One region of the Lactobacillus crispatus genome, then DNA from elsewhere that is predicted to be linked to it. Evidence: predicted binding sites of a transcription regulator. Region 1 holds the regulator's gene; each other region holds the start of a gene.
The links. Region 1 encodes HrcA, which represses chaperone genes, less so after heat shock. Its sites were predicted from a motif close to TTAGCACTCNNNNNNNNNGAGTGCTAA; they were not measured.

Region 1 (8,039 bases):
CAAACAGAAATCACAACTAGAATATCTAATGATTCAAAGTCAACCTTATAAACAATTTCCAAGTGCTTGGGGATTTACTAAAGGACATTTAGAAGGAACAGAATCTAATGAGGACGCTGCACAAAGAGAAGTTTATGAGGAAGTGGGTCTTAACCCTAAATTTGACTTTACGTTTCATCAAGTTGATACATACCATTTAACAAAAAATCGCCAAAAAGAGGTTACTTTCTTTTTAGCAGAATTTATTGAAGGACAACAAATTAAACTACAAGAAAGCGAAATTCGTCAAAGTGCCTGGTTAAGTTATGATGAAGCTCAAAAATGTCTGGCTGCACAAAATTACAAAGAATTCAGCTACAAAGAACTTCAATTAATCTTAAAAAAAGCAAACAGTTATCTTCTAAACAAAACAAAATAAAATAATATTTTTTCATAGAAAAAGATTTCTACCGACAAAGTAGAAACCTTTTTTAGCATTTACATATTAAACTTATCTTTTAAGCGTTCAAAAAATCCTTTTTCTTGTGGTGTAATATTGCCACCACCATCATGAACAAAGTTGGTCAAATCTTTCTTTTGCTTATCATTAATGTGCTTTGGAATAACAATATTAACTGTAGTAATTTGATTACCATTGCCATTACCACGAAGATATGGCACACCCTGTCCACGCAAAGTAAACTTCTTATTAGGTTGCGTACCAGCTGGAATAGTTAGCTTTACATCACCATGCACAGTCTTAACGTTAATTTCATCTCCTAAAGTAGCCTGAGCAAATGAGATTGGTACTTCTGTATAAATAGTCTGGCCACGACGCTCAAAATCTTTAGATGGTTTAATTCGATAGTTAATATATAAATCACCATATGGTCCGCCATTTATACCTGCTTCGCCTTGGCCTTGATATCTAAGTTGTTGACCATTGTCGATTCCCGCTGGAATATCCACTTCAATAGTATTCTTACGGTCAACTGTTCCTTTACCGCCACAGGTTTTACATGGATGCTCAATAATCACACCACGACCATGACATTTGTCACAAGTGGTTTGACGACGGATCATGCCCAACATTGATTGTTGAGTAATTGTCATATAACCAGTTCCATGACATTTATCACAGGTAATTGGATGTGTACCTTTTTCACAACCATTACCGCCACAAGTCTCACAAGTTTCGCTTCGAGTATAGCTGACCTGGGTCTTTTTGCCCTTAATGGCATCCATAAAATCAATTGTCAATTGATAATCCAAATCTTGGCCACGTTGTGGTGCAGTTGGATCAACCCTCTGTTGACGGCCTTGACCAAAAATATCGCCAAAGATATCGCCAAAATCACCAAAGCCAGAAGTATCAAATCCGGCACCGCCAAAGCCTTGACCAGCTCCACCACCAAAGCCACCTTGACCATTTACACCAGCAGAACCAAATTGATCATATTGCGCACGTTTTTGCTTATCGTGCAAAACCTCATAGGCTTCGTTAACCTGCTTATACTTTTCTTCAGCTCCAGGTTCATGGTTTAAATCTGGGTGATATTTTTTGGCTAATTTACGATATGCCCTACTTATTTCCTGATCACTGGCGTCACGATCTACGCCAAGTACTTTATAGTAATCTTCTTGTGCCATCTATTTGAACTCCTTGTATTCTCAAAAGAAAAGAACTACTCAATGGGTAGTTCTTTTCTCCTTTTGTTTAATTATAAACCCATTACTTATTTGGATCTACTTTGTGGAATTCACCATCTTGGGCATCACCGTTGTTGCCATTATTTGAATTACCACCTTGTGGGCCTTGAGGACCTGCTTGTGGACCAGCTTGACCAGCAGCACCACCATTTTGTTGATACAACTTAACAGCTAAGTCTTGAGCAGCCTTGGATAAAGCATCTTTCTTTTCTTTCATTTCATCCAAGTTGTTATCCTTTTGAGCTTTCTTCAAAGCTTCAAGAGCATCTTCAACTGGCTTACGATCGCTATCAGAGAGCTTATCCTTAGTATCTTTCAAAGTCTTATCTGTAGTAAAGATTAATTGATCTACTTCGTTTCTAAGGTCTGCTTCTTCCTTACGCTTCTTATCTTCATCAGCGTGTTCTTCAGCATCCTTTTGCATACGTTTAATTTCTTCATCTGATAAACCGGATGAACTCTTAATAGTAATCTTTTGTTCCTTGCCAGTACCCATATCCTTAGCAGATACATTTACAATACCGTTCTTATCGATATCGAAGGTAACTTGAATTTGAGGAACACCACGTGGTGCTGGTGGAATATCAGTTAATTCAAAGCGGCCAAGAGTCTTGTCGTCTGCAGCCATTGGACGTTCACCTTGCAATACGTGAACATCTACAGCTGGTTGATTATCTGCTGCAGTTGAGAAGATTTGACTCTTTGAAGTTGGAATAGTAGTGTTTCTGTCGATTAACTTAGTGAAGACACCACCCATGGTCTCAATACCAAGTGACAATGGGGTAACATCAAGTAAAACAATATCCTTAACATCACCTGAGATAACACCACCTTGAATTGCTGCACCCATAGCTACAGCTTCATCAGGGTTAATTGAATGGTCAGGTTCCTTACCAGCCCATTCCTTAACTGCCTTTTGAACAGCTGGAATACGAGTAGAACCACCATTTAAAATAACCTTGTCAATGTCATTAACAGTAAGACCTGCATCCTTCAATGCATTGTCAAATGGTACCTTAGTCTTTTCTACCAAGTCAGCAGTTAATTCATCAAACTTAGCACGAGTTAAATCTGCTTCAAGGTGTAATGGACCAGCTTCGCCAGCAGAAATGAATGGAAGTGAGATATGAGTACTTGATACACCTGACAAGTCCTTCTTTGCTTTTTCTGCAGCATCCTTTAAGCGTTGCATTGCCATCTTGTCCTTCGACAAATCAACACCATTTTCATCCTTAAAGTTCTTAATTAACCAATCCATGATACGGTGATCAAAGTCATCACCACCAAGATGAGTATCACCATTAGTTGACAATACTTGAAAGACACCATCACCTAATTGCAATACAGAAACATCAAAAGTACCACCACCAAGGTCGTATACTAAGACTTTTTCATCTTGGTCTTTATTTAAACCGAAGGCTAATGCTGAAGCAGTTGGTTCGTTAATAATTCTTTGCACATTCAAACCAGCAATCTTACCAGCGTCCTTAGTAGCTTGGCGTTGAGCATCATTGAAGTAAGCAGGAACAGTAATAACAGCATCCTTAACTTCTTCACCCAAGTAATCTTCTGAGAATTTCTTAATATATTGTAAAATAAATGCTGAAATTTCTTGTGGTGTATATTCCTTATCACCAACTTTAACCTTATAATCAGCTTCACCCATGTGACGCTTAATTGAAACAATGGTATTAGGGTTGGTAATAGCTTGACGCTTTGCTACCTCACCGACTTGAATTTCACCATCTTTAAATGCAACTACTGAAGGAGTAGTCCGGTTACCTTCTGGATTAGTGATAATCTTTGGTTCTTTACCTTCAAGAACTGCAACTGCTGAGTTAGTAGTCCCAAGGTCAATCCCAATAACTTTTGACATATATTAGCTTCCTCTCTTATTGAGCAACTACAACCATTGCTGGTCTTAGTGTTCTATCCTTATATTGATATCCTTTTTGTAAAACCTGAACAACGTGATCTTTTTGATCATCATTCTCAGCTGCTACTGTTTGAACAGCTTGATGTAATGTCGGATCAAATTTAACGCCATCAGCCTCAATCTCAACTACACCGTGATCTTTCATTGCCTTCACAAGTGCATCCAGGGTCATTTTCACGCCCTTCTTTAACTGCTTAGACACATCATCATCGGCCTCAACGCTTAGGGCTCTTTCCAAATTGTCCATTGCTGGCAAAATGTCCTTCGCTAAGCTTTGAGATTCGTACTTAATTAATTGAGCACGTTCTTTAGTGTAGCGATTTTGCATATTTTGAATTTCTGCTTCACTACGCAAATACTTATCTTCAAGATCCTTGTTCTTATCTTTTAAATCAGCTAATTCTTTAGCTAATTTTTGATCTTGTTTATTTTTTTCTTGCTTCTTTTCTTCACCTTTATCGGCTTCTTTTTTAGCCTTAGGCTCAGAAGTCTTTTCTTTTTGCTCTAGATTTTTTTCACTTGGAAATTCTTCTTTACTCACGGCTAACCTCCTTTATTGAAACTTGCCGTAATAATCAAGCAACTTTTTAGCTAGTTCATTTCTAAAATATTCAAGCAACCCAATCATTTGTGAATATGGCATATTCGTTGGTCCAAGTAAAGCAATAGTTCCTTTACCATGGGAGCCAACGCTGTACTCAGCTGTCAGCAAACTATAATTTTTTAATAAATCATTGGGTAATTCAGATCCCAACTTTACCTTTACTGGATAATTTCCAGACTTTGGATCCACCTTTGCATCCATTAAATTAGTGAACAGATTATTATGATCAATCAACTCGTACAAAGAACGAATGTCATTTACATCATGTTCAGAAGTATTATTGAGCAAATTAATCTGTCCATCCACATACATCTGCTCACTAGCTGCATCTTTTACGACATCTTCAACTAAACTAAGCAATTCAGTCACATGTTCGCCGCCTAATTCGTTTTTAGCTAATTCACTTAGCAACGAAACGTTGATTTCATTTAGGCTCTTTCCGACTAACTGATCATTAATCATGCGGACAGCCTTTTCAATTTCTTCGCCGTGAATATTATGTGGCAAAGCATATACCTGATTTTGAATGTTACCATCACTTGTAACCAAAATTGCCATAATCTGTCGTTGAGACAGCGGTACAATTCTAAATCCTGTGACTCTAACATCATGACTCTCAGGTCCTTCCGCAAATGCGGTATAGTTAGTTAAATCTGACAGAATTCGTGCAGCTTCTTGTACAATTTCATTTACTTGATGAAAAGGTCGATCTAATTGACTTCCTATTGTATTATAAACAGACTCTGGTAATTGCAACGGCTCAACTAAATTATCAAGATAATAACGATAGCCCTCGCTTGAAGGAATTCGACCACTTGAAGAGTGAGTTTTTTCAATTAACCCCTGCTCTTCCAACACGGCCATTTCATTTCTAATCGTTGCACTTGAAACTTTAATTGGCAACTGCTTCATTACGGTCTTTGAACCTACTGGCTCATGACTTTGTGTAAAGTCTGTAATTATTGTTTTTAAAATAAGCTCTTGACGCTCGGTCAACATATTATATCGCCCTCACTTTTAGCACTCACATCTCTCAGGTGCTAACAGTTAATATGATACCAGAAATTAGCACTAAATCAAGTAGATTGCTAATTTTATTCAAAAAAATACGCACTTTTTTCAAAGTACGTAGCTTCTTAACCCTTTTGCTTAAAATAAGCCCTAATTTCTTGCTCATCTCGTTCAAGTTGCTCTTTCAGTTCAGGTAATCCGGCAAATTTTTTCTCACCTCTGGTATATTTATACCATTTGATCTTCATTGGCTTACCATAGATATCTTCATTAAAATCAAAAATATTAGATTCAATATATATCTTCTTGTCCTGATTAATGGTTACATTATAGCCAACGCTAGTCATGGAGTTATACCACTTACCATTTACTTTAGTCTTGGTAGCATAAACTCCAATTTTAGGAATCACCTTATGGTCTGCCCAAATCAAATTAGCTGTTGGATAGCCTAGCTTATGACCATTTCGTTTACCATGCCCAATGATACCACTCATTACATAATGGTGCCCCATTAATTCAGTGGCTAATTCCATCTGACCATCCTTAATTGCTTGACGAATTTCAGTTGAGCCAATTTTTCTACCGTTAAAAGTTTGCTTTGGCATCACTACAATATTAAAACGCCCTTTGGAAAATTGGGGTAAATTAGCCATATTTGCAATATTCTTAGGACCATAAGTGTAATCAAAGCCAGCAACAACGGTATCAGCATTTAATCTGACAATTACATTATCGACAAATTCTTGTGCAGAAATTTGACTGAAATTTTTAGTAAATGGTAAAACAGCCAAATAATCTACTCCTAATTCCGCCATTTTGTTAGCTTTTTCTTCCAAAGTTTCTAAGTATTTAAAATCTCGTTTCGACTCATAAACTTCCTTAGGATGTCGATCAAAGGTCAACACAACTAATGACAATTTCTTCTGTAATGCAATTTCTTTAGCCTGATTAATTAAGCGCTGATGTCCCAAATGAACCCCATCAAAAAAGCCAAGGGCAAGCACAATTCTAGTAGATAAAATATTTTCCTTAACAGGATATGTTAAATGAACGATTTTCACAGCTAATTCCTTCATTTCATTTATTCATTTTGCAACAGCATTAAGCTTGGGCGATAAAGCTTTCCTTTTTTTTCATAAATTGCTTTCACCTTTTTATTGTATCGTAGTGCAACTTTTTTCGCATTAGTTTCAAGCGAAATACCTGCTCCATTTTTAACTTTAAGCCACTTTTCTTCAGTTAAATCAACCTGAGTGTATTCCTTAAAAAATGCATCAATCGGCTGTATAAGTTCAGTGGCCTTTTCCGGATTCTCTTCAATCTCCTTTAATTTTACTGCTTGTGTAATATCAAAGCCAGAACTAGCTGTTCTTCTCAAATAAGTCATCGTTGCGGGGCAATCTAATTTTTCACCTAGATCATTAACTAACGATCTAACATAAGTGCCTTTGCTGCATTTAATCTTAAAATCAAAGCTTTCTTGTCCAGTATTTATATCAAAAACTGGTTCTTTAGTTAGATCATATTGTTTGACTTCAACCCTTCTCTGAGGCCGTTCAACTTCAATTCCTTCACGCGCATATTCATAAAGATGTTTACCATTCACTTTAACAGCAGAATAAATTGGAGGCACTTGAACAATTTCTCCTACAAATTTATTCATATTTTCTTGAATTTCTGCACCAGAAAAAGGCTGAATCAACTTTTTTTCTTTTAAAACAGTTCCAGTTGCATCATAACTATCTGTGCTATAACCAAATAGTCCCGTGCCAATATATTCTTTTGGCCTAGTATGCATCATTTCAATTAATTTAGTAGCCTGACCAATAGCAATTGGTAAAACGCCTGTCACCTCAGGATCAAGCGTACCAGCATGTCCTATTTTTCTAATATTTAATACGCGGCGCAAATGATAAACTACATCTGCACTAGTCATCCCTTTATCTTTATCAATAACTAAAATTCCGTTTAACATAATTATTCCCTATTCCTTTCAACAAAAAAAGGGCACCATCACGGCGCCCTCTTTTTTATTTGTTTTCCCGCTTAGCATCTTGTTTCTTAACTTCTGCAATCAAACGGTCAATCTTACTACCATACAAAACTGAATTATCACGTTTAAAAATTAATTCAGGAACCTTATAAACAGTTAATGTTTGACCAAGCAAATGACGCATCATGCCTTTTGCCTTTTCAAAACCTGCCTGAACCTCTTCTTCCTTATGCTCATCTTCAGTTAGCAGGCTGTAATAAACAGTTGCATATGAAAGATCATTCGTACATTCAACTGCGGTAATAGTTACACCACTTAAGCGCGGATCACGAATATTCTTTTGTAAAATCTTGGTTAATTCGCGTAGAATTTCACCTTCAACACGACCAATTCTATGCTTCATGTTTTCCTCCTAATAGTAATTACTTAGGCTCAACTTGTTGCATTTCGTAAACTTCGAATTCGTCGCCAACTTTAATGTCGTTGTAGTCCTTAATCGTTAAACCACAATCGTTACCTTGCTTAACTTCCTTAACATCATCTTTAAATCTCTTAAGTGAAGCAATTTCACCATCATACTTAACGATACCATCACGAATAACTCTAATCTTAGAATCATTCTTAACCAAGCCCTTATCAACGAAGGAACCAGCAATTGTACCAACCTTAGAAACCTTCCAAGTTTCACGAACAGTAAGATTACCGATAACCTTTTCTTCATAAGTTGGTTCAAGCATACCCTTCATGGCAGCAGTAACATCATCAATAGCCTTGTAAATAATGCTGTAAAGACGAATATCTACGCC
Region 2 (8,039 bases), 680 kb from region 1:
TTGAGCTGGACTATAATGACTGCCATACATTTTCTCAATCAAGTCAGCGATTTCTCTGGTAGTTACGCCTTTGGAGTATAGCTTGATAATCGTGCTTTCCAAAACATCAGAGTGCTGCTTGTAGTCAGGCAGCGTGTGCTGATGAAACTGACCGTTGCGGTCTCGAGGCACTTGCACTTCAATTGGTCCAAACTGGGTATCAACCTTGCGGAAATAAGCACCATTTCTAGAATTGCCAGTATTCCAGCCATTTCTGGCATAGGGATCATAGCCTAGAAAGGCAGTCAACTCAGCTTCTAGCAAGTTATTAACAGCCTGTTGTAGCTCTTTGCGCAATAAATCATTTATTTTGTCTGGATTGAATAGAGCTTGAGCAAAATCTTTGGTAAAATCATTCATGAAGGAGTTCTTCTTTCTGTATGTGTTTTTTTGTTCAAACCAATCATACGAGAAAGGAACTCCTTTTTCTAATGTTTAAAGAAATAAATTTAAGGAATCATTCATCCTTACACAAACTATTTTACAGTCTCTTTTATCGCGATTTATTGGATGAAGTTAATTCACTTGAAGATAATGGCAATGTGCAAGCTACTATCCTATTTTTGGATGCTTCCGATGATGTCTTGGTTGCTCGTTATAAAGAAACAAGGCGTCTTCCGCCTTTAGCCAATAATGGCAAAGGTCGCTTGCTTGATGGCATTCAAGAAGAACGTCGTATTTTAATGCCAATTAAAAATAGATCAAATTATATTATCGATACGTCAAACTTGTCGACTAAGGAATTAAAGCAAAAATTAATCAATACATTTAGTGATCGCAAGCGGCAACCATTTTCAATTGAAGTGATGTCATTTGGCTTTAAGTATGGGATGCCAATTGATGCAGATATTGTAATGGATGTGCGTTTTTTGCCTAACCCATTTTATATTTCAGAATTAAGACCATTTACGGGACTGGACAAGCGTGTATTTGACTATGTGATGAACAAAGAAGAAACACAGGTCTTTTATAAAAAATTGCTTGATTTGCTTGAAACAGCTATCCCTGGATATATCAAAGAGGGGAAGGAAAAGTTGACCATTGCAATTGGTTGTACTGGGGGTCAACACCGGAGTGTTTCAATTGCCCAACAGTTGGCACGAGATTTAGCTAAAAAATATCCAGTCGATATTACTCACCGTGAAGTGAGTCGTTATATTAGAAAGTAGGTGCGCACCTGTGCCATATGGAGAAACAAGGATTGTTCGCGTGATTAAAGGCAGACGTCCCCGTGTAGTCGTAATTGGTGGCGGTACGGGTTTACCAGTTATTTTGAATGCCTTGAAAGATCAAAACGCGGAAATTACTGCAATCGTAACGGTTTCAGATGACGGCGGTTCATCTGGTTCAATCCGTAACTTTATTAACGTAGTTCCACCTGGTGATATCCGTAATGTTTTGGTATCACTTAGTGACTTACCTCAGGAAGAAAAGAATATTTTTCAGTATCGATTTGATTCATCCGATTCCTTTTTTTCAGGACATGCAATCGGTAATTTAATTATTGCGGCATTGAATGAAATGCATGGCAATATCTTTGATGCAGTTCAATCTTTGTCAAAAATGATGAAAATTGATGGTCATGTTTTTCCAGCTTCCAATGAACCATTGACTTTAAACGCAGAATTCGTGGATGGAACTACGGAGTCTGGTGAAACTGAAATCACATCTAAAGATAAGCGGATTAAGCGTGTCTGGGTGACCGATACTGATTCGGATGAAGAGCCTAGAGCTGTTTTACCAGTACTGGCTTCGATTATGCAAGCTGATGCAGTCGTACTTGGGCCAGGTAGTTTATTTACTTCAATTTTACCTAACTTAATGATCTCTAATTTAGGTGAAGCAGTGCGTGAGACTGACGCCGAGGTTATTTATATTTGCAATATCATGACTCAGCGTGGTGAGACAGATCACTTTAGTGATGCGGAACACGTACAGGTAATTAACGATCACTTAGGTGGAAATTATATCAATACCGCTCTGGTTAATGGTGCCAAAATTGATATGAGCAAATTTCACCCAGAAGATTATGATGCTTATCTTGAGCCTGTTAAGAATGACTTTGAAGGCTTAAGAAAGCAAAACTGCCGTGTCATTACTGATGACTTTATCGATCAACGTCATGGATTGGTATTTCATGATGGTGAAAAGGTAGGAAAAGAAATTATTAATCTGGCATTTGAATCAATGTCACGTAAAAGAATGAAGGAAAATGATGGCTAGTTATGCTAGTGAAGTCAAAAAGGAGCTAACTTCGCTTGAGGTGCATCCAGAGCATGCCAAAGCGGAGTTAGCTGCTTTTTTGCGAATGAATGGTGTATTAAACTTGCACGATCATCAATTTAGCCTGGATATCACTACAGAAAATCCTGCGATTGCTCGACGAATTTTTAAGCTGATTAAGATTGCTTATGGTATTGAGCCATTGCTGATTGTCTCGCGCAAGATGAAATTGAAAAAAAATAATCAATATTTGGTACGATTGAATCAGAAGGTACAAGAAATCCTAGAAAACTTACAAATCTGGGATCCTGAAAGAGGTTTGGTAACGCGAATTCCGCAGAGAATTATGACTTCACGTGAAGGAGCAATGTCCTATTTACGCGGTGCATTTCTAGCCGGAGGTAGTGTCAATAATCCAGAAACGAGTCGTTATCACTTGGAGATTTATTCAACTTATGAGGACCATAATGAGGATTTATGTAAGTTGATGAATAATTATTTTTATTTAAATGCTAAAGCAACTAAACGTAGAAGAGGCTATATTGTTTATTTAAAAGAAGCCGCAAAAATTGGCGACTTTTTGCATATAGTGGGTGCACTTAATGCAATGCTTAACTTTGAAGATTTGCGTATTATGCGAGATATGCGAAATTCGGTTAATCGCTTGGTTAATTGTGATACCGCGAATATGAAAAAAACAGCCTCAGCTTCAGCTAAGCAGGTAGAAGACATCCAGCTGATTGAACAAGAAAACGGCTTAGATGATCTACCAGAGAAATTGCAAGTTTTAGCGCGTTTTAGATTGGCGCATCCAGAATTAACTTTAAAGGAAGTAGCTAATCAAATTCCGGATGGTCCGATTTCGAAGTCAGGAGTTAATCACCGATTTAAGAAACTACATGAGTTAGCTGAGAGTTTAAGAGAATAAGAAAAAGGAGCCTGCACAATGAGTGCAAGCTCCTTTTAGAGTGTGAATAATTTTTAATAATTAATTACTTCTTCTTATTAACCATGATTTCGTCAATCAAACCATATTCCTTGGCTTCTTCAGCAGTTAAGTAGTTGTCACGTTCAGTATCCTTTTGGATCTTTTCCAAAGGTTGACCGGTAGTTTCGTGCAAAATTTCGTTGATCTTCTTACGGCTCTTCAAAATTTCGTTAGCTGCAATTTGGATATCAGTTTGTTGACCTTGAGCACCACCTAATGGTTGGTGAATTAAAACAGTTGAGTTAGGAAGTGCAAAACGCTTACCCTTAGTACCACTAGTCAAGAGGATAGAAGCCATTGAAGCTGCCATACCAATTGCAATAGTTGATACGTCTGACTTAATAAAGTTCATGGTATCCATGATAGCTAAGCCGGAGGTGATTACACCACCTGGTGAGTTGATATAAAGTGAAATATCCTTGGTATTGTCTTGAGCATCAAGGAAGAGTAATTGAGCGATGATTGAGTTAGCCATTTGGTCATTAATTTCACCGCTAAGCATGATAATTCTGTCTTTTAATAAGCGTGAGTAAATGTCATAAGCACGTTCACCACGAGCAGTTTGTTCAATAACTGTAGGTACTAGCATAAATTTGCCTCCTAATTGATTTCGTATTAATTAGCACTCTTTCAAGTACAGTGCTAATTAAATCACTTCGTAATGAAAGTGTCAAATAAATAAGCTCAATGGTAACAATGGTAATAAAAATGTATTTTAGCTAACAGTGTTTATATATTATAATATAAAAGTAAAATGCAAAATATAAGATACGGAGGATAGGTTTGAAGTATTCAAATAAAATTTTAACTGCTACTTCAGCTGTAGCACTGGGTGTTGGTTTGTTAATTGGTTCTACAAATGCAGTATTTGCAGATAATTCTAAAACTACTGATAGTAATACAGATACTGCTAAGACTGATTCCAGTGCGAAGAAGGGACCAGCTCAAACAAGTACTTCTTATGACTTAATGGTTAAAGTAGGTAGCAATAAGAATTATCCTGTTTATAAAAAGATTAGTAATGGTAAACCTAGCGGTAAGATTGCTGATGCTAGCGATTATCAATATGCTCATATTCAATCTGACCAGAGAATTAAGACAAAGGATGCAACTTATTGGCGTATTTATGTAAATGGTCGTAAAGTTGGTTATGTTAACCAAAACTACTTTACAAGAGATGCTATCGCTGTACCAAAGACTATCAGTTTAGTACAAAATAGTCACTACGATTTTGATCCAACTGATGCAGTAAGTTATGTAACCAATTATATGGGTACTGTAATTGATACAGCAGATATTAAGATTTCAGAAGATGCAATCGATTGCTCAACTCCAGGTACCTATAATGTTAAATATAGCTATGGTAAAGCAAAGGCAACTGTTAAGGTAACTGTCAGAAAGAGTACTAAGGAAGGAATTGCTCATGCTGATAGAGTCCAAGCTAAGCCATTTAACGGCGATTTGAAATCCTGGAAGACTTACTACGGAAGTTCTGCTAACTATGTAACTAAGACTGATTTTACTCCTGATAAGAATAAGCATGCTTATGATAGTGAAAGCGGAAAATTAGATTTCACTACTCGCTTCTTCCAACCAGTTTTATTAAGTGTTTACCGTGACATTAAAAATGATGACTATATTAACCGTGTAGGTCATATTCCTGAAGGAATTACCATGTCAAATGGCTGGTTGTACACTAGTTTATTAAGCAGTACTCTGATTAGCAATGGTCATATTGTAGGATATAATCTTAACCATTTAACCAATGCATTTAACGGACAATACTTACTTGATATGAGCCAAAAGAAGTTCAATTCTTACGTTAAGAACATTAAAGTTAGTCCATATATTCCAATTGGTCACGGTCAAGCAATGGGCTCAACTGATAAATACATTTACGTTCTAAATAACAATAATAAGGTTTCATACAAGAGCAATATGTCTGAAGAGTTAATCCAAATTCGGAAGAGCGATATGTGCATTAACAAGATTTGGACTATTAAATGCTGGAACGGTAGTGATTCAGACGGTCGTTACTTCAATAATGGTGTTGTTGTAAATGATCACAAGCTTTACACAACTCTTTATAATAAAGAAAAAGACCAAACTGAATACTGGGAATTCAACCGCAAAGGCGATAACTGGTATCCAACTATGGTAGGTGCAACTAAGGGTGGCATTGTAGCAAACACATACACTCAAGGGTTTACTTATGATGCCAAGAACAATAACTTCTACCTTGCATTCAATGACGTAATTGCTAAGATTGCAACTGATGGTGAAGTTAAGGATACTTACCAATACCACACTGGTCGTGAAATTGAAGGTATCGCAACCTACAACAACAAGTTATACATGAACTTAGCTCAACGTGCTGAATTACTTGAAAGTAAACAAAAGTTGACTAAGTAATCATTATCGATATTAATTTAAATAAAGGAAATTCAATGAAAATATTGGATTTCCTTTATTTTTTTAGTTGTATAATTAGAAAAATGAGTTATTTAGTTAGGCAAAAGAATGAAAATGAGACTGTAAAATAGTTTGTGTAAGGATGAATGATTCCTTAAATTTATTTCTTTAAACATTAGAAAAAGGAGTTCCTTTCTCGTATGATTGGTTTGAACAAAAAAACACATACAGAAAGAAGAACTCCTTCATGAATGATTTTACCAAAGATTTTGCTCAAGCTCTATTCAATCCAGACAAAATAAATGATTTATTGCGCAAAGAGCTACAACAGGCTGTTAATAACTTGCTAGAAGCTGAGTTGACTGCCTTTCTAGGCTATGATCCCTATGCCAGAAATGGCTGGAATACTGGCAATTCTAGAAATGGTGCTTATTTCCGCAAGGTTGATACCCAGTTTGGACCAATTGAAGTGCAAGTGCCTCGAGACCGCAACGGTCAGTTTCATCAGCACACGCTGCCTGACTACAAGCAGCACTCTGATGTTTTGGAAAGCACGATTATCAAGCTATACTCCAAAGGCGTAACTACCAGAGAAATCGCTGACTTGATTGAGAAAATGTATGGCAGTCATTATAGTCCAGCTCAAGTATCAAATATTTCCAAGCAGATGCTCCCCAAGATTGAGGCTTATCACAAGCGCAAGCTAAGCGACAAGTTTTTCTGTGTCTATTTGGATGCGACATACCTTCCTTTGCGCCGAGAAACGTTTGAGCGTGAAGCAGTATATATTGCCATTGGCATTAAACCTAATGGACATAAGGAAGTCATTGACTACTGCATTGCTCCTAGTGAGAACATTGAAGTTTGGACAGAGATGCTTCAAAACATGAAGTCCAGAGGCTTGAAGCAAGTTGAGCTTTTTCTTTCTGATGGTGTTGTTGGCATGAAAACAGCCTTGGCCAGGACTTATCCTAAAGCTCATTTTCAACGCTGCCTGGTTCATGTCATGCGCAATATCTGCGCTAAAGTACGCGTCGACGATCGTGAAAAGATCATGAACGAATTCAAGCAGATACATCAACAGACAAGCAAAAAAGAAGCTGCAGCTGTCTTGCACAAATTCTATGCCAAATGGAATAAAGCTTATAGCCATGTCATCAAAGGTTTGAAGGAAATTGAGCCCGATCTGCTAGTCTTCTACAATTATCCCAAACAAATCAGAGCTTCAATTTATTCAACCAATATGATTGAATCCTTTAACAACGTCATCAAGCGTAAAGCTAAGCCTAAGGCAGAATTTCCAACTGAACAGTCGCTTGATGCATTTATTGGCATCCAGGCAATGAGCTACAATGACCGTTATTTCAATCGAATTCATAAAGGCTTTGGTCAGGTTCAGGACACCTTAGAATCCTACTTTGATTAAATAAATAATTAAAAAATCAATTTACGAGAAAGATCTATTTACACAAAAGATTTGACAGTTTCATGAAAATATTAGAATTAAAACATATCCAATATAGTGCAGATAAAAAACAAATATTGCAAGATGTATCATTTAAGGTTAATAAAGGCGATTTTCTAACCTTAATTGGCCCATCAGGTGCAGGAAAAAGTACGATTTTACGATTGATTGCAAATTTAATTAGTGCTAATTCAGGCGATATTCTATATCAAGAAAAAAACATTAGCTCCTTAAATCCAGTTCAATATCGTAGAGAAGTTTCATATTGTTTTCAGCAGCCGTCTTTATTTGGGCAAACAGTAAGAGATAATTTGATTTTCCCGTATGAAATTAGAAAAGTAGATGTAAATGACAAGCAAATAGCTGATTTACTTAATCAAGTTGATCTCTCTGCTGATTTTTTAGATAAAAAGATTACTGCTTTATCAGGTGGTGAAAAGCAAAGAGTTGCGTTAATTCGAAACATAATATTTTTACCAAAGATATTGCTCTTAGATGAAGTAACTACCGGGCTTGATAATCAAAGTAAAGATATTGTACATAATTTGATTAAAGATGTTTCTGAGAAAGGCGTGACAATTATTCAAGTTACACATGATCAAAGTGAAATTGATGAAGCAAGCAATATTTTAAGAGTAAAAAAAGGCGGAATAATCGAATGAAAAATGTTGTAGTTAGCAACTGGTCGTTAGTATTAGCTTTTGCACTGGTGTTAGTTTCCATTGGAATTTCTGCGAAAGAAAAATTAGGACTAACCAAGGATATTTTAATTAGCGTGATTAGGGCGATAATTCAGTTAGTCGTAATCGGCTACGTTTTGAAGTTTATTTTTCATGTTAATGCCTTGTGGCTAACTTTGGTTTCAACTATTGTGATAATTTTTAATGCATCTTGGAATGCTAATCAGCGTGA
Region 3 (8,039 bases), 480 kb from region 1:
TTTTGTCTGACATCTTTGTTCCAATCATTCCAGCCTTAGTTGCTGGTGGTTTGTTGATGGCTTTGAACAACTTCTTGACTTCACCAGGTCTGTTTGGACCAAAGTCAGTTGTTCAGATGGTACCGAATGTTGCTGGTATTTCAAGTATGATTCAAGTTATGTCAGCAGCTCCGTTTATTTTTATGCCAATTCTAGTCGGAATGTCGGCAGCTAAACGGTTCGGTGCTAACCAATTCTTGGGTGCTACAATCGGAATGATTATGACGACACCTGGACTCCTTGGTGCAAATCACTTCTGGGACATTTTTGGCTTGCATGTTGCGCAAACTAACTATCAATACCAGGTTATTCCAGTTTTAGTAGCTGTTTGGGTATTGTCAATTTTGGAAAAGTACTTCCACAAGCACTTGCCATCAGCTGTTGACTTTACCTTTACGCCACTTCTTTCAATTATGATTACTGGCTTTTTGACTTTTACAATTATTGGGCCAGTCTTCAAAGGCGTATCAGATGGTATTACCAATGCTATCGTTTGGCTATATGACACTACTGGTGCCTTTGGGATGGGTGTCTTTGGTCTTACCTATTCAGCTATTGTTACTACTGGGCTTCATCAAAGTTTTCCAGCGGTTGAAACTCAGCTTTTAGCAGCCTTTGCTAAGAATCCAGCCAGCTCTGGTGACTTTATCTTTGTTACCGCATGTATGGCTAACGTAGCTCAAGGTGCCGCAACTTTCGCTGTTTACTTCTTAACTAAGAACAAGAAGATGAAGGGCTTGGCTAGTTCATCAGGTGTTTCAGCACTTCTTGGTATTACTGAACCAGCACTTTTCGGTGTTAACTTGAAGTATAAATTCCCATTCTTCTGTGCTTTAATTGGTTCAGGTGTAGCTGCTGCTTTTGCGGGCTTGATGCATGTTACTGCAGCCGCTCTTGGTTCAGCTGGTTTCTTAGGCTTCCTTTCAATTTATCCTAAGACTATTCCAATGTGGGTTGTTTCCGTATTAATTAGTTTTGCTGTTGCCTTCATCCTTACTTATGTTTATGGTAAGGGTCATTTGAAGGAAGAAGTTGCTGAACAAGATGTTCCAGTAAACGACGCAACTGATTATGCTGAAGAAACTCAAAAGGCTGAAAAGCTTGGTAAGGAACAAATGGCATTAAAGGATGAAGTTATTGCTTCACCAGTTGATGGTACTCCTGAGAGTTTAACTAAAGTTAATGATCAAGTATTCTCTGCTAAGTTAATGGGTGATGGTGCAGCCGTTATTCCAAGTGATGGTACGATCTATTCACCAGTTACTGGTACTGTGACTATTGCTTATGAAACTAAGCATGCTTATGGCATTAAGTCAAACGATGGTGCAGAAGTATTGATTCACATTGGTCTTGATACTGTAAACCTTAAGGGCGAGCACTTCGAAAGTTTCGTTAAGCAAGGTCAAAGAGTTAACAAGGGCGATAAGCTCGGCACAGTTGACTTAGATGCTGTGAAGAAGGCAGGCTATGATACTACTGTCATGGTAGTAATTACTAATACTGCCAACTATGCAAATGTTTCAAGAATTACTGATGCGGGTGACAAGCACGGCGACAAGTTGATTGCTGTTACTGCACACAATTAGTTTCTTCTACTCCTCTAGAAAAAATTAAAACAATTAGAATAAAAGACGCTAAGAAAGATTGTTTCTTGGCGTTTTTTAGTACTAAGTGTTGCACTTCAATTTTAAGTTTGAGTAAAATGTTCTCTATAAAGAAAAACAAAGTGAGGGTATGTTTTATGAAGTTAAAAAGTGGAGTTATTGGAGTATTAGTAACTGGATTAACTGTCTTTAGCATTAATCTAACTAGCTCTAAAATAAAGGCAGCGATAACAGTGCCTAATCCTAAGACAGATTATGTAGTTAAAACTACTTCTAATGTGTATAAGAGTAATGGTAAGAGGACCAGTTTTAAGACACGTGGTCAGATACAAACCGGTAATGTTCCAGTAATTGAATCACAACTATATGAAGGCAAGTTCATTAATGTGCAAGGAACTAAGACGATTAATGGTACTGCTTATTATAAGATCGGTCCTAACGCATACATTAAACAAAATAATGTTTTAAATTATGCTCAAGAAAAAGCAAAGCTTGAGGCATATCAGGCACAAGATGATGTGAATGATGATTCAGATCAGTCAACAGAATTAAGCTCTGATGATGTGAATTTTGACATAGCTTGGTATGACAATATTAATGAGGATCCATCTCCAGCGATGTTCGATGATTCAGGATATCATAATAGAGTGATTAAGAATGCTCGTAAATTATTAGGCTATTTCACTTATGGAACAGGTGCATACCGAACTAATTTTGGCAGTTGGCGTCATCCTAATAAAAACGGTTCAACTGATTGTTCAGGATTTGTGTGGATCGTAATGAAGAGAGCAGGATATCGTGTAGGAAATGCTCCATTTTTTACTCTGCCAATGGAACGAGATGCTAAAAGTACTCATGGCTATTTGAAGAAAATTTCTGCCAAGAATATTCGCCCAGGTGATATTGTGATTGTTAATACTGGCAATGGTGTTGGTCAAAACGGACATGCAGCAATTGTTGATGGCAAATATGATGGTTGGGACACGCAAATTATTGAAGAGGGCGGCAACTTAGGTGTAGATGATGTGCACCGCTCTAGTTTAGGTAGCTCACTGAGCGATAAGCTGGCCAAAGGTCGAATCACTTATGCTCGCCCCGTTAAATAGTATGCTCTATGCTATAATTTTGCTAATCAATAAAGGATAATAAGAATGAAAAAGAACAGCACGCTTAAACATGTCTGGATTATGACGGCTGTCTATTGGGTAGTAGGTATTCTAAGTATTTTCTGGGGTAAGCTTGATCATACTTTTGCGTCTCAATTAAAAGAGATCAATAATATTTACGTGTTAGTTTTAATAATTATCTTAAGCTTGCCGCTACTTTTATCGCTGTTATTGTCGGTTAAAGTAAAAATGCCACGTTTGATCTGCAATCCACTAGTTGCTGTAATTTATCTATTAGTGGTAATTGCAGCAGGTGTAGCATATAACTTACAAAATATTATTGGCTACTTCTTCCCAATCATTCTCTTCATTATTATGGCGCTAGTTGCTGTTTTCTATGCTTTGGTTAAGACTTTTAGCAGCAGAAAAAGTGGTAAATATTTTTTTATTGATGGTAAAGATAAGAAAGAATGCCATGATTTCTGGGATGCTTATAAGAAGTACTATGTAATGGGATTAACTTACGGCATTATTGATGGTTTGATTACTGTAATTAGTTAAAAAAGTTAAGAAAAATCAAAATTAGCACTCAATTGAAAAAAGTGCTAATTTTTTCTTGCTTTTTTTCACAAAACAGTTTATTATCATATTTGTAAGTTAGCACTTAGCAAATAAGAGTGCTAATGATTAATAAAGTAATAAAAAATATAATGAAGAAAATTAAACATAAGGGGGACTAAACGTGTTACAACCAATTGGTGATCGCGTGATCGTTAAAGTTAAGAAAGAAGAAGAAGAAACTGTTGGTGGCATCGTTTTAGCATCAAATGCTAAGAAGAAGCCAACTGAAGGCGAAGTTGTAGCTGTTGGTGAAGGTGCTTACGCATCAAACGGTGAAAAGATTCCAATGGCTGTTAAGAAGGGTGACGTAGTTCTTTACGATAAATACTCAGGCACTGACGTTGAATACGAAGGTGAAAAGTACTTAGTCCTTCACGAAAAAGACATTTTAGCTATTGCTAAGTAATTTAGTTAAAATTTCCAACGATAATTAAGTAAATTAAGGAGCATAGATAATCTATGGCAAAAGATATTAAATTCTCAGAAAATGCAAGACGTTCTCTTTTAAAGGGTGTTAATAAGTTAGCTGATACTGTTAAGACTACTATTGGTCCTAAGGGTAGAAACGTTGTTTTGGAACAAAGTTACGGCAACCCTGACATCACTAACGATGGTGTTACCATTGCAAAATCCATCGAGTTAAAGGACCACTACGAAAACATGGGTGCTAAACTTGTTGCTGAAGCTGCTCAAAAGACTAATGATATTGCTGGTGACGGTACTACTACCGCAACTGTTTTGACTCAAGCAATTACTAATGAAGGTATGAAGAACGTAACTGCTGGTGCTAACCCAGTTGGCATTCGTCGTGGTATTGAAAAAGCTACTGAAGCTGCTGTTAATGAATTGCACAAGATTAGCCACAAGGTTGAATCAAGAGACCAAATTGCTAACGTAGCTGCAGTTTCATCATCTTCAAAGGAAGTTGGTAACTTAATCGCTGACGCTATGGAAAAGGTTGGTCACGATGGCGTTATCACTATTGAAGATTCACGTGGTATCAATACTGAACTTTCAGTAGTTGAAGGTATGCAATTTGATCGTGGTTACTTATCACAATACATGGTAACTGACAACGATAAGATGGAAGCAGATCTTGATAATCCTTACATTTTGATCACTGACAAGAAGATCTCAAACATTCAAGATATCTTGCCACTTCTTCAAGAAATTGTTCAACAAGGTAAGTCATTATTGATCATTGCTGATGACGTTACTGGTGAAGCTCTTCCAACACTTGTATTGAACAAGATTCGTGGTACCTTCAACGTTGTAGCTGTTAAGGCTCCTGGCTTTGGTGACCGTCGTAAGGCTCAGTTACAAGATATTGCTGCTTTGACTGGTGGTACTGTGATTACTGATGACTTAGGTCTTGAATTAAAGGACACTAAGATTGATCAATTAGGTCAAGCTCGTCGTGTAACTGTAACCAAGGACTCAACTACTATTGTTGACGGTGCTGGTTCAAAGGATGCTATTCAAGAACGTGAAGATTCAATCAGAAAGCAAATTGAAGAATCAACTTCAGACTTTGACAAGAAGAAGCTTCAAGAACGTCTTGCTAAGTTAACTGGTGGTGTAGCTGTTATCCACGTAGGTGCTGCTACTGAAACCGAATTGAAGGAACGTCGTTACAGAATTGAAGACGCTTTGAACTCAACTCGTGCCGCTGTTGATGAAGGTTACGTTGCTGGTGGTGGTACTGCTTTAGTAGACGTTGAGAAGGCTATCAATGATCTTAAGGCTGATACTGCAGATGAAAATACTGGTATCCAAATCGTATTAAGAGCTTTGTCAGCACCAGTTCGTCAAATTGCTGAAAACGCAGGTAAGAATGGTGAAGTTGTTTTGAACCACTTACTCAAGCAAGAAAACGAAATTGGCTACAATGCTGCTACTGATACTTGGGAAAACATGGTAGATGCTGGTATCATTGACCCAACCAAGGTAACCAGAACCGCTTTGCAAAATGCTGCTTCAATTGCCGCTCTTCTGCTTACTACTGAAGCTGTTGTTGCAGAAATTCCTGAAGAAAAGCCAGCTAACCCAGCTCCACAAGCTGGTGCACCAGGAATGGGTATGTAATTATATATCTTAATGCTTTAGCATTTAGATATATAATTCTTGATTACGAAGTAATCAAGTTCATTTACAGTGCTTTAGCACTAAACTTATGCACAAACTCTCACTCTAGTTCAAAAACAAATATAATTAGAATGACTTCGAAGTTAAACAATCAGTTCAGCTTCGAAGTTTTTCTTTTTGTAGCGTATAATATTGTACGTAACTCTATCTAAAATACGAAATAGGAAAGAGACATAAATGACGGAAAAAACAACTCCAATGATGGAGCAATATTACGAAATTAAAAAACAATATCCTGATGCCTTTCTTTTTTATCGCGTCGGAGACTTTTACGAACTGTTTGAAGATGACGCAGTTAAAGGTGCACAGATTCTTGAATTGACTTTAACGCACCGATCAAATAGAACTAAGAATCCAATTCCAATGGCAGGTGTGCCTCATATGGCTGTGGATACTTATGTAAATACTTTAGTTGAAAAGGGTTATAAAGTAGCACTTTGTGAACAACTTGAGGATCCTAAAAAGGCCAAAGGCATGGTTAAGCGGGGAATTATTCAATTAGTGACGCCGGGAACCATGATGAATGAAGGCCCAAATGATGCTAAAGATTCAAATTACTTAACATCAGTAATTACCACTAAGAGTGGCTTTGGTTTAGCCTACAGTGATTTATCCACTGGTGAAATTTATGCTACTCATTTAAAGAGTTTCGATGCTGTTTCCAATGAGCTCTTGTCACTTCGTACTCGTGAAGTTGTGTATAACGGGTCATTATCTGAACAAAACAAAGACTTTATGCACAAGGCCAACATTACGATTTCTCGTCCTACTCCAATTGAAGATGAACATGCTGAAATTTCTTATGTTGAACAGAATTTGACTAATGGGGCTGAAAAAGAGGCTACCCGTCAGTTAGTTGGCTATTTGCTTTCAACTCAAAAGAGAAGTTTAGCGCACTTGCAGATTGCCAAAAGCTATGAAGTAAATCAATATTTGCAGATGTCACATACTGTGCAGAATAATTTGGAATTGGTTGCTTCTGCCAAAACTGGCAAAAAAATGGGTTCACTTTTCTGGGTTTTGGATAAAACACACACTGCCATGGGTGGACGCTTGCTTAAGCAGTGGCTAGCTCGTCCATTATTAAACATGGATGAAATTAACCATCGTGAAGAAATGGTGCAGGCCTTGCTTGATGGCTACTTTACACGAGAAAATGCAGTTGATGCCTTAAAGGGTGTTTACGACTTGGAACGTTTAACTGGTCGAATTGCTTTTGGTAACGTTAATGCGCGCGAATTACTACAATTATCACGTTCTTTGCAGGCCGTTCCAGTTATTTTAGATGCTTTAGAGCAATCAGATTCAGATATCTTGGTCGATTTTGCTAAAAAAATTGATCCATTAAAGGGCGTTGCCGAAATGATTACTTCCACTATCGTGAAGGATCCACCTGTGTTGACTACTGAAGGTGGCCTGATTCAAGGTGGGGTTGATCCGCAGCTTGATCGCTATCGGGATGCCATGAACAATGGAAAAAAATGGTTGGCTGAGATGGAAGCAGATGAGCGGCAAAAGACAGGTATTGATAACTTAAAGGTCGGTTATAACAAGGTCTTTGGCTATTATATTCAGGTTTCTAACGGTAACAAGTCTAAGGTGCCACTTGATCGTTATACGCGTAAACAAACTTTGACTAACGCTGAGCGTTATATCACACCGGAACTCAAGGAACATGAGAATCTAATTCTTGAGGCACAGACACGGTCAACTGACTTGGAATATGATTTATTTGTTAAGCTGCGTGAGGACGTTAAGAAGTATATCCCTGCTTTACAAAAATTAGGTGGGCAACTAGCAGCGCTGGATGTTTATTGTGGTTTTGCGACAGTAGCTGAACAAAATAATTATTGCCGGCCAACTTTTCACGCAGATAATCAAGATATTAATGTGACTAACGGCCGTCATCCAGTTGTGGAAAAAGTAATGACGGCTGGTTCATATATTCCTAACGATGTCAAAATGGATGAAGGAACCAACATTTATTTAATTACAGGTCCTAACATGTCTGGTAAGAGTACCTATATGAGACAAATGGCTTTGATTGCGATCATGGCTCAAGTAGGTTCCTTTGTGCCAGCTGATAGTGCTGATTTGCCAATTTTTGATCAAATTTTTACAAGAATCGGAGCAGCTGATGACTTAATTTCAGGTCAAAGTACCTTTATGGTAGAGATGAGTGAAGCTAATGAAGCCTTGCAGTATGCTACTAAGCGCAGTTTGGTTCTCTTTGACGAAATTGGTCGTGGTACGGCTACTTACGATGGAATGGCTTTAGCTGGTGCAATTGTTAAGTACTTACACGACAAAGTTGGTGCTAAGGCATTATTTGCTACGCACTATCATGAATTGACAGTGATGGATGAGACTCTGGATCATCTGAAAAATATTCACGTTGGTGCTACCGAAGAAAATGGCAAGTTAATCTTCTTGCATAAAATCCTACCTGGACCTGCTGATCAAAGTTACGGAATTCATGTAGCTCAATTAGCAGGTTTGCCGCGCAACGTTTTGCGAGAGGCAA
Region 4 (8,039 bases), 680 kb from region 1:
ATTGTGGTGCTGCAAATATTCCGGAATTAATTGATAAAGCTCAATTTGTTCAAATTACTAATGCAGGTTTACGTGAGTCACATCCACATGATGTTCAAATGACCAAAGCTGCTCCAAACTATAAGTAAAGCAAAATAGATATAATAAAAGTTAAAAATAAGAGAGAAAGCAAAATTTCTCTCTTATTTTTTTAATTTTTGGACATTTTCACTAGATATATTTATTTCTTTTGGTATAATTAAAACAACATTAAAAAGTAAATGAAAGCATAAAATAAAATGAGGGAGCAATTAATATGGCTAGATACCTATTAAAACGTATATTTTATATGATCCTCACTTTGCTTATCGTGGCTACGGTAACTTTTTTCTTAATGAAATTGATGCCGGGTTCACCTTATGCTAATGAAGCAAAGATGACGCTAACTCAGCGGCAAATTATGGATCAACAGTATGGTTTAAATAAACCTATCTGGCAACAATATTTGATTTATATTGCGGGGATGCTTCACGGTGATTTTGGGACATCCTTCCAATATAGTAACCAACCGGTAGCTTCATTAATTGGGGCGCGTTTGGGTGCGTCAGTACAATTAGGTTTACAAGCATTAATTTTGGGAGTTGTCCTTGGTGTAATCGCTGGGGCAATTGCTGCTATGAGACAGGGTACTTGGGTTGACTCAACTGCTACTGTAATTTCTATTTTGGGTAAATCAGTTCCTAACTTTGTTTTAGCAGTGCTTTTGCAATACTACATCGGTTTAAAGTTAGGCTGGTTCCCAATTGCTGGTTGGGGGCAATTTTCTCAAACGATTATGCCAACGATTGCTTTGGCAGTTGGACCATTTGCGGAAACAGCTCGGTTTATCCGAACCAGTATGGTTGATACCTTAAGTAGTGACTATATTGAGTTAGGTAAGGCCAAGGGCTTAAGTAGAATGGAAGTCATTAGAAAACATGCAATGCGTAATTCAATGATTCCATTAGTAACTCTGATTGGTCCTTATGCTGTAGCCTTGATGACTGGTTCAATGGTTATTGAAAATATCTTTAACGTTCCTGGGATTGGTGAACAATTTGTTAAGTCGATTTTGACTAACGACTATCCAACAATCATGGGAATTACGATGGTTTACTGTATTGGATTAGTAGTAATTCTGTTGATTACTGATATTGTTTATGGATTAATTGATCCAAGAATTAGATTAGATGAAAGCGAGGCCTAGAAGACAATATGACTGAAGAAAAATTAAACCTTCCTGCAGATGCCTTTGAACCCTTACCAAAAGATGAAGCACAGGATAACGAAAACATTGCAGGTCCATCTTTATCGTTTGCACAAAATGTTTGGCTTCGCTTCAAGCAGAGAAAAGCAGCTATTATTTCTGCAATTATTGTTATTTTGATGATTGTAGTAGCTTTTGGTTCAACCCCATTCATCAATAAATCTACTTTAGTTAAATCGCACCCACAATATGCTAACTTACCTGCTAAAGTGCCAGGAATGAGCGCAATTAATGGTTTGAACGGTAAGATTAAACAAAATGGCAAGTGGGTTGATGCTTATGCTCAAAATGGTGTGCCTAAAGATAAGTACTTCATCGCAGGTACCGATTATTTAGGCAGATCTTTGGGGCAGAGAATCATCTATGGTACTAAAATTTCATTAATTGTTGCTTTAGTGGCTGCCTTCTTCGATTTAACTATCGGAGTCGCGTACGGAATAGTGTCCGGCTGGAAAGGCGGGGGAGTCGATAACGTGATGCAGCGGATAATCGAAATTATTTCCTCCGTACCCAATTTGATCATTGTAGTTTTGATGTTGGTGGTATTAAAACCAGGTATTAAGTCAATTATCTTGGCAATTGCTATTTCAAGTTGGACGACAATGGCGCGGCAGGTCCGGGCTGAAACGTTGAGTTTGAAGAATGAAGAATATGTTTTGGCAGCTAGATCATTAGGTGAATCACCTTGGAAAATTGCTTGGAAACACTTAGTGCCTAACCTTTCAAGTATCATCATTATTCAAACGATGTATACTATTCCAACTGCTATCTTCTTCGAAGCCTTCTTAAGTTTCATCGGAATCGGTATTTCAGCCCCAGAAACTTCACTAGGTGTACTTTTGAACGAAGGACAAAAGAATTTTCAATTCTTGCCATATCAGATGTGGTATCCAGCAATCGTATTGTGTGTGTTGATGATTGCCTTTAACTTATTAGGTGATGGTTTGCGTGATGCCTTCGATCCACGGGGACAAAGATAGAAAGGATTAACCTAAATGCCAGAAGAAAGAGTTTTAGATGTTAAAAATTTAAAAATTGATTTCCACACTTATGCTGGTGAGGTTAAAGCTATTCGTAACGTTTCCTTTCACCTAAATAAGGGAGAGACGCTCGCAATTGTAGGAGAATCAGGTTCAGGTAAGTCGGTTACTACCAGAAGTATTATCGGTCTGTTAGCACGAAATGCTCAGATTGAGGGCGGCGAGATTGATTTCCACGGCAAAAATTTGTTAGAGTTATCTGAAAAAGAAATGCAAAAAATTCGTGGGAATGAAATTTCAATGATTTTCCAAGATCCTATGACTTCGCTTGACCCAACTATGAAGATTGGGCAGCAAATTGCGGAGCCATTAATCAAACATAAGGGTGCCTCTAAGAAAGAAGCTTGGGCTAAAGCCTTGGAAATGATGAAGGCCGTGGGAATCCCAAATGCAGAAGAACGAATTAATCAATATCCTCACCAGTTTTCAGGTGGGATGAGACAAAGAATCGTAATTGCGATTGCTTTAATTTGTGAGCCAGAGATTTTGCTGGCTGATGAACCAACTACAGCTCTAGACGTGACTGTCCAAGCTGAAATCTTGGACTTGATGAAAGACTTGCAAAAGCGGGTTAAGACCTCAATTATTTTCATTACGCACGACTTGGGCGTGGTGGCCGGTATGGCAGATAGAGTAGCTGTAATGTACGCTGGTGAATTCTTAGAATTCGGTGGTGTTGATGAAATTTTTTATGATCCACGGCATCCATATACTTGGGGCTTAATCAATTCAATGCCTACTTTAAACAGTGATACTTTGGAGTCGATTCCAGGTACGCCTCCTAACTTGCTTGATCCGCCTAAGGGTGATCCTTTTGCACCAAGAAATAAGTATGCCATGAAGATTGATGTGGAAAGAAAGCCACCATTTTTCAAGGTAACTGATACTCACTATGCTGCAACCTGGCTTTTAGCACCAGATGCACCTAAAGTGGAACCACCAGCTGAAATTACACGTCGCTGGAAAAAATATAACTTGATGAAACAAGAAGATAAACTGCCAGAGGTTAACTAGTCGCGGTAAAGGAGATTTTTATGCCAGAAAAAAAGAAAATTTTGGAAGTAAAACATCTAAAACAATACTTTAAAAATGGTCGTAATGTCACCAAGGCTGTTGACGATGTAAGCTTTAATATCTATGAAGGTGAAACTTTCGGCTTGGTAGGTGAATCTGGTTCTGGTAAGACAACTACTGGGCGCTCAATTTTGCAATTGTATAAGCCAACTAGTGGCGAAGTGATTTTTGAAGGCAAAAATGTAGCAGATTTAAAAAGTCGTGCAGACAAACTAGCTTTTACACGGGATGCACAAATGATCTTTCAAGATCCTTATGCTTCACTTAATCCTAGAATGACTGTTGAGGACATTATTGCTGAAGGATTAGATATTCACCATTTGGTTAAAAATAAAGATGAACGAACTGAGAGAGTAGAGGAATTATTGGAAACTGTTGGCTTAAATGCAAGTCATGCTAGCCGTTTTCCACATGAATTCTCAGGTGGTCAGCGTCAAAGAATCGGGATTGCTCGCGCCTTAGCCGTAGAGCCCAAATTTATTGTTGCAGACGAACCTATTTCAGCTCTAGACGTATCAATTCAAGCTCAAGTAGTTAACTTGATGATTGAATTACAGAAAAAGCGTGGTTTAACTTACTTGTTCATTGCCCACGATTTATCAATGGTTAAGTTTATTTCTGACCGAATTGGTGTAATGCACTACGGTAAACTACTGGAAGTAGGTCCAGCCGATGACGTCTATGATCGACCACTTCATGATTACACGAAGAGTTTGATTTCTGCAGTGCCAATTCCTGATCCAGAAGTTGAGCGGAGCCGGACAAGGATTCCTTATGACGCTCAAAAAGAAGAAATGGACGGAAAGCAACGCTCAATGCATGAAATTCGTCCAGGACACTTCGTACGCTGCTCTGACGATGAAGTCAAGCATTACGAAGAAGTAGCGGCAAGCTACGAAAATTAGATACCAAATCTAATGCAACTCTCTATATTAATATTATATTTATGCTAAAAAGGCGATCCGATATGGATCGCCTTTTTATATGATCATTGCTCGTTAAGCTAATGAATCCCATGCTGGTAGGTCAGTGATTGGACCTTCAGCGAGCTTCTTTTGGTTTTCAGTTAAGTACTTCTTGTGGACTACAACTTCGTAAACATAGTCCTTAAACCATTCATTATTCATGACGTAGAAGCCTTTAACACCAGATTTATCGCCCCATGAGTTCTCAACTTTCCATTGACGAACTTCGCCGTTGTCTTCATCAACACCAACTAAAGTCATGGCATGTGACACTTGACCGACGCCGGTCTTTAATCTGTCTGCTTTAGACATTTTAAGGTCAACGCCGAATAAGTCATCTAACTTGTACAAATTAGTGTCAAGGTAACCAGTCTTACGGTCCATTTGACGTAAAACATCGTTACCAAACCAAACAGCTTCGCCGTCTTTTAATTGAGCGATAGCAGCGCTGGACAAATATTCCATTGGTACATTCAAAAGCTTAATTCTCAGTGAACCTTCGATGTTGTCTTCAGATGGTAGACCATAAAGCTTGTTATAGTCATGGTCTGGAGCATTGGTTAAAACAACATAGTCATCAAAATCGACATCGCCCATGTACTTATGCAAGAATTCAAGTGGAGTAAGGTTCTTTTCTAAATGATATTTCTTATCATCATCACGATATTCAAGATCGAAAGTCTTAGGTGGTTCACCTACTGCGATAGCAGTCATTTGGTAAACTTCGCTTAAAAATTTTTCGCGAACCTTTTTAATTTCATCATCTTTGCCGTATTGCTTCAAGTGGCGCAATACTAAAGCATCCTTCTTTAACTTATCGCCCAAAGCAGTAGCAAAACCAGTTGTATCGTTGGTGTTAAAAGTTTCTGGCATAGCATATGAAGGAACAACACCATATTTTTCAACTAAAGCGGCAGCCATTTGGAATTGTCCACCATCACTACCAGCAAAGTCTAAGTCAGCCTTAACTTGACGTGAATCAAGTGGCATATCAGCACTGTCTAAGATTCTGTTGTAGAACATGTTGGCACGTTCAATCTTGTCCCAGAAAAAGTTGTAAGCTTGTGAGAAGGTGAAGTCCTTAGCCTTATATTTCTTACCAAAAGCGTGGCGCAAAACGTTCAAAGTCGCAAACAACCAGCAACGACCTGAATGCTTTTGATTAGTAACGTTGTTGGTGTCAAGTTCGGTTGAGAATACTCTGGTTAATTGTCCTTGAACACGGTCGTTATAAGATGCTTCAAGCACACCACTGCGTTGAGCTGCACGAGCAACGACTTTATTTTCAGGTTTTTTATTAAATTCGGCAGAGAACTTTTCTAGTTCTTGCACAGTTAATTCATGAGCCATAAAAAATCTCCTTTTTAATTTTATAATTTTTTTCTAAACTAACTCTATTTTAAAGCAAAATACAAGCGGGTTCAATTAGAACTCGCTTGTAGAGAATTATTAATCCGTTAACTTATTAGACCTCTTGCATAAACCTAATAAATTAATCAATTTTTATAGAATTGCCATCATCGCCGGCAGTTTCCTTAGGCAAAGTGATGGTCAATACACCATTATCATACTTTGCATGAATCTCACTTGCAACTACATTTGGTAATCTATAGCTTCTAGAAATACTGCCCTCACTTCTTTCCTTATGAATGATATTTCTATTTTTATCGCTAGTGTCCTTAAATGATTTTCTTGTGCCGCTGACATTTAACGTACCGTCATTATAGTTAACGTTGATATCCTGCTTATCCATGCCAGGCATGTCAATCTTAACTAGATAGTCCTTATCAGTTTCTGCAACATCAGATTGCATAATGTTTTCAATTTCATTATCGTCAAAGAAGTTTCTTGGAAAACCAAACCAATCATTCATTGCATCCATCATGTCGTTGCGCCGATTCATCATATTGTTTGCCATAAATAAAACTTCCTTTCATTTTTGTATTTGCTTAATTAGAATATAAGGAAAAGATCAACTCATTTCTTGATCTCTTTTCTCCTTACACTGTTTATTGTAGTCGCTTTTTATAGAAATGACACAAATTAGCACTCAAAAATATATAGTGCTAATTTTAGACTGATAACGCTGCTACAATAACATTCTGAGATTGTGGATAATTATTACGTATAGAAAAATAAAGAAAGTTTGTGAAATAGAAATGGTATATTTTCAGAAAATGACTCCAGAAGGCTATCAACAAATTGAGGATGAAATTGCTCGATTAAAAAAAGATCGGCCACGTAGAATTAAAATTTTGCAGGCTGCACGAGCTTTAGGTGATCTTTCGGAAAATACTGAATATACTGAAGCAAAACGTGATCTAGGTCACTTACAAAGTCGTCTGCGTTACCTAGGCAAACAATTAAAGTATGCCGAAATTGTTAAAACTGAAGATGATGGTAAGGTTGATCTAGGAAAGACCGTTGTGCTTAAGTTTGATGACGATGATGAAACAGAAGAATACAAAGTAGTTGGGCGAATGGAAGCGGATCTTGCTGCTGGCAAGGTTTCTTTTGATTCTCCATTGGGTCAAGCAATCATGAAAAAGGAGGCTGGTACAACAGCAACGGTGGCGGCACCAGCAGGTGAATATCAAGTAACGATTGTGGAAGTTAAATAAGTTGAGAACTATAATAAACTGTCTTTTTCTGGTATAATATGGGTTTTGTAGGATACAATTCAGAGTAGGAGTGAAGAATTTGAATACGCCACAATCAAGAGAGGGTAATGTGATCCGCTATGCCGTTTATTTAGCTGGCTATGTCGCTGTGTTTGCAGTAGTAAAGCTAGTTACTAGAAAATCTCCGGTTCATATTTGGGATTTGATTTTATTCGGCTTAGTTGCAGCCATGATTCTGTTGTTTTATGTTTATCGTTTCAATCGAGAGCAACGCTTTTTTGCCCGTGATTTTAAACTTCCATGGTTGGGCAGTTTGTCAACTGTTGTTCTATTAACATTAGTGATTACAGTTACACAGATTTCGATTTCATACTTACAATCATATGGCAGGATTAGTCATTATGATTTCCAATTGATATATGCCAAAAGTGAATCAGTTAACATGTTTTGGTTTTTAATCGTTGTCCAAGGAATTGTATTACCAATCCTACAAGAATTTTTGGCGACTGGCTTTTTGTTCAATTATGCTTTTCGGCGAAATACTAAGCAAGTTGCAATTATGGGAATCATTGTTTCAGGTCTGATTTATAGCTTACTGAACTTTCAAAATTCAGTAGTACTCTTTATTATTGATGCAATTTATGGCATGGTGTTTGCTTGGAGCTATATGTACACACAAACATTATTGATGCCAATTTACTTAGCTGTAGTTAGTGGCGTACTTACAGTGATTATGATTTAAAAACAAAAGGATGAGAAAAATTCTCATCCTTATTTTTGTATAAAAAAAGCGGATAGCGTGAATCGAACCCGCATCTACAGCTTGGGAAGCTGTCGTTCTACCATTTAACTATACCCGCAATATATTTTTATTTTAGCATTTTTTCTATTTGAAGATCAACACTTTTACGATCAATTAAGCTGGTAAAATTTTGAAAAAGCCAGCGGCGTAGTTCGTTGGGCATAACAACTAGAGGCATTCTATTATGGATTGGCGCCATATCTTTGTTAGGCACGGTAGTAACCATTGAAAAATAATCCTGATCATAAATAC

Region 2: a site for HrcA is predicted at 3,870-3,896, ahead of clpP (ATP-dependent Clp endopeptidase proteolytic subunit ClpP). Genes of this name have one in related genera too.
Region 3: a site for HrcA is predicted at 3,332-3,358, ahead of groES (co-chaperone GroES). Genes of this name have one in related genera too.
Region 4: a site for HrcA is predicted at 6,408-6,434, ahead of J6L97_RS01180 (Hsp20/alpha crystallin family protein). Genes of this name have one in related genera too.

What each region holds. Positions count from the first base shown of each region.
Region 1 covers NZ_CP072197.1:915,086-923,124, reverse strand. Annotated here, with positions in the region: gene J6L97_RS04530 (bis(5'-nucleosyl)-tetraphosphatase) at 1-418, shown strand, start outside; gene dnaJ (molecular chaperone DnaJ) at 478-1,629, opposite strand; gene dnaK (molecular chaperone DnaK) at 1,712-3,565, opposite strand; gene grpE (nucleotide exchange factor GrpE) at 3,582-4,166, opposite strand; gene hrcA (heat-inducible transcriptional repressor HrcA) at 4,179-5,228, opposite strand; gene ribF (riboflavin biosynthesis protein RibF) at 5,366-6,316, opposite strand; gene truB (tRNA pseudouridine(55) synthase TruB) at 6,322-7,215, opposite strand; gene J6L97_RS04495 (ribosome-binding factor A) at 7,271-7,636, opposite strand; gene infB (translation initiation factor IF-2) at 7,656-8,039, opposite strand, start outside.
Region 2 covers NZ_CP072197.1:1,591,200-1,599,238, reverse strand. Annotated here, with positions in the region: gene J6L97_RS07825 (IS256 family transposase) at 1-399, opposite strand, end outside; partial or broken gene rapZ (RNase adapter RapZ) at 531-1,208, shown strand; gene J6L97_RS07815 (gluconeogenesis factor YvcK family protein) at 1,219-2,262, shown strand; gene whiA (DNA-binding protein WhiA) at 2,255-3,190, shown strand; gene clpP (ATP-dependent Clp endopeptidase proteolytic subunit ClpP) at 3,255-3,839, opposite strand; gene J6L97_RS07800 (SH3-like domain-containing protein) at 4,034-5,662, shown strand; gene J6L97_RS07795 (IS256 family transposase) at 5,910-7,088, shown strand; gene J6L97_RS07790 (ABC transporter ATP-binding protein) at 7,151-7,789, shown strand; gene J6L97_RS07785 (ABC transporter permease) at 7,786-8,039, shown strand, end outside.
Region 3 covers NZ_CP072197.1:430,151-438,189, forward strand. Annotated here, with positions in the region: gene J6L97_RS02190 (sucrose-specific PTS transporter subunit IIBC) at 1-1,625, shown strand, start outside; gene J6L97_RS02195 (NlpC/P60 family protein) at 1,781-2,749, shown strand; gene J6L97_RS02200 (hypothetical protein) at 2,795-3,310, shown strand; gene groES (co-chaperone GroES) at 3,492-3,776, shown strand; gene groL (chaperonin GroEL) at 3,830-5,455, shown strand; gene mutS (DNA mismatch repair protein MutS) at 5,714-8,039, shown strand, end outside.
Region 4 covers NZ_CP072197.1:238,161-246,199, forward strand. Annotated here, with positions in the region: gene guaB (IMP dehydrogenase) at 1-128, shown strand, start outside; gene opp3b (oligopeptide ABC transporter permease) at 296-1,225, shown strand; gene J6L97_RS01160 (ABC transporter permease) at 1,234-2,265, shown strand; gene J6L97_RS01165 (ABC transporter ATP-binding protein) at 2,281-3,339, shown strand; gene J6L97_RS01170 (ABC transporter ATP-binding protein) at 3,360-4,304, shown strand; gene J6L97_RS01175 (C1 family peptidase) at 4,398-5,714, opposite strand; gene J6L97_RS01180 (Hsp20/alpha crystallin family protein) at 5,857-6,282, opposite strand; gene greA (transcription elongation factor GreA) at 6,524-6,985, shown strand; gene J6L97_RS01190 (CPBP family intramembrane glutamic endopeptidase) at 7,065-7,727, shown strand; tRNA gene J6L97_RS01195 (tRNA-Gly) at 7,775-7,845, opposite strand; gene J6L97_RS01200 (SOS response-associated peptidase) at 7,855-8,039, opposite strand, start outside.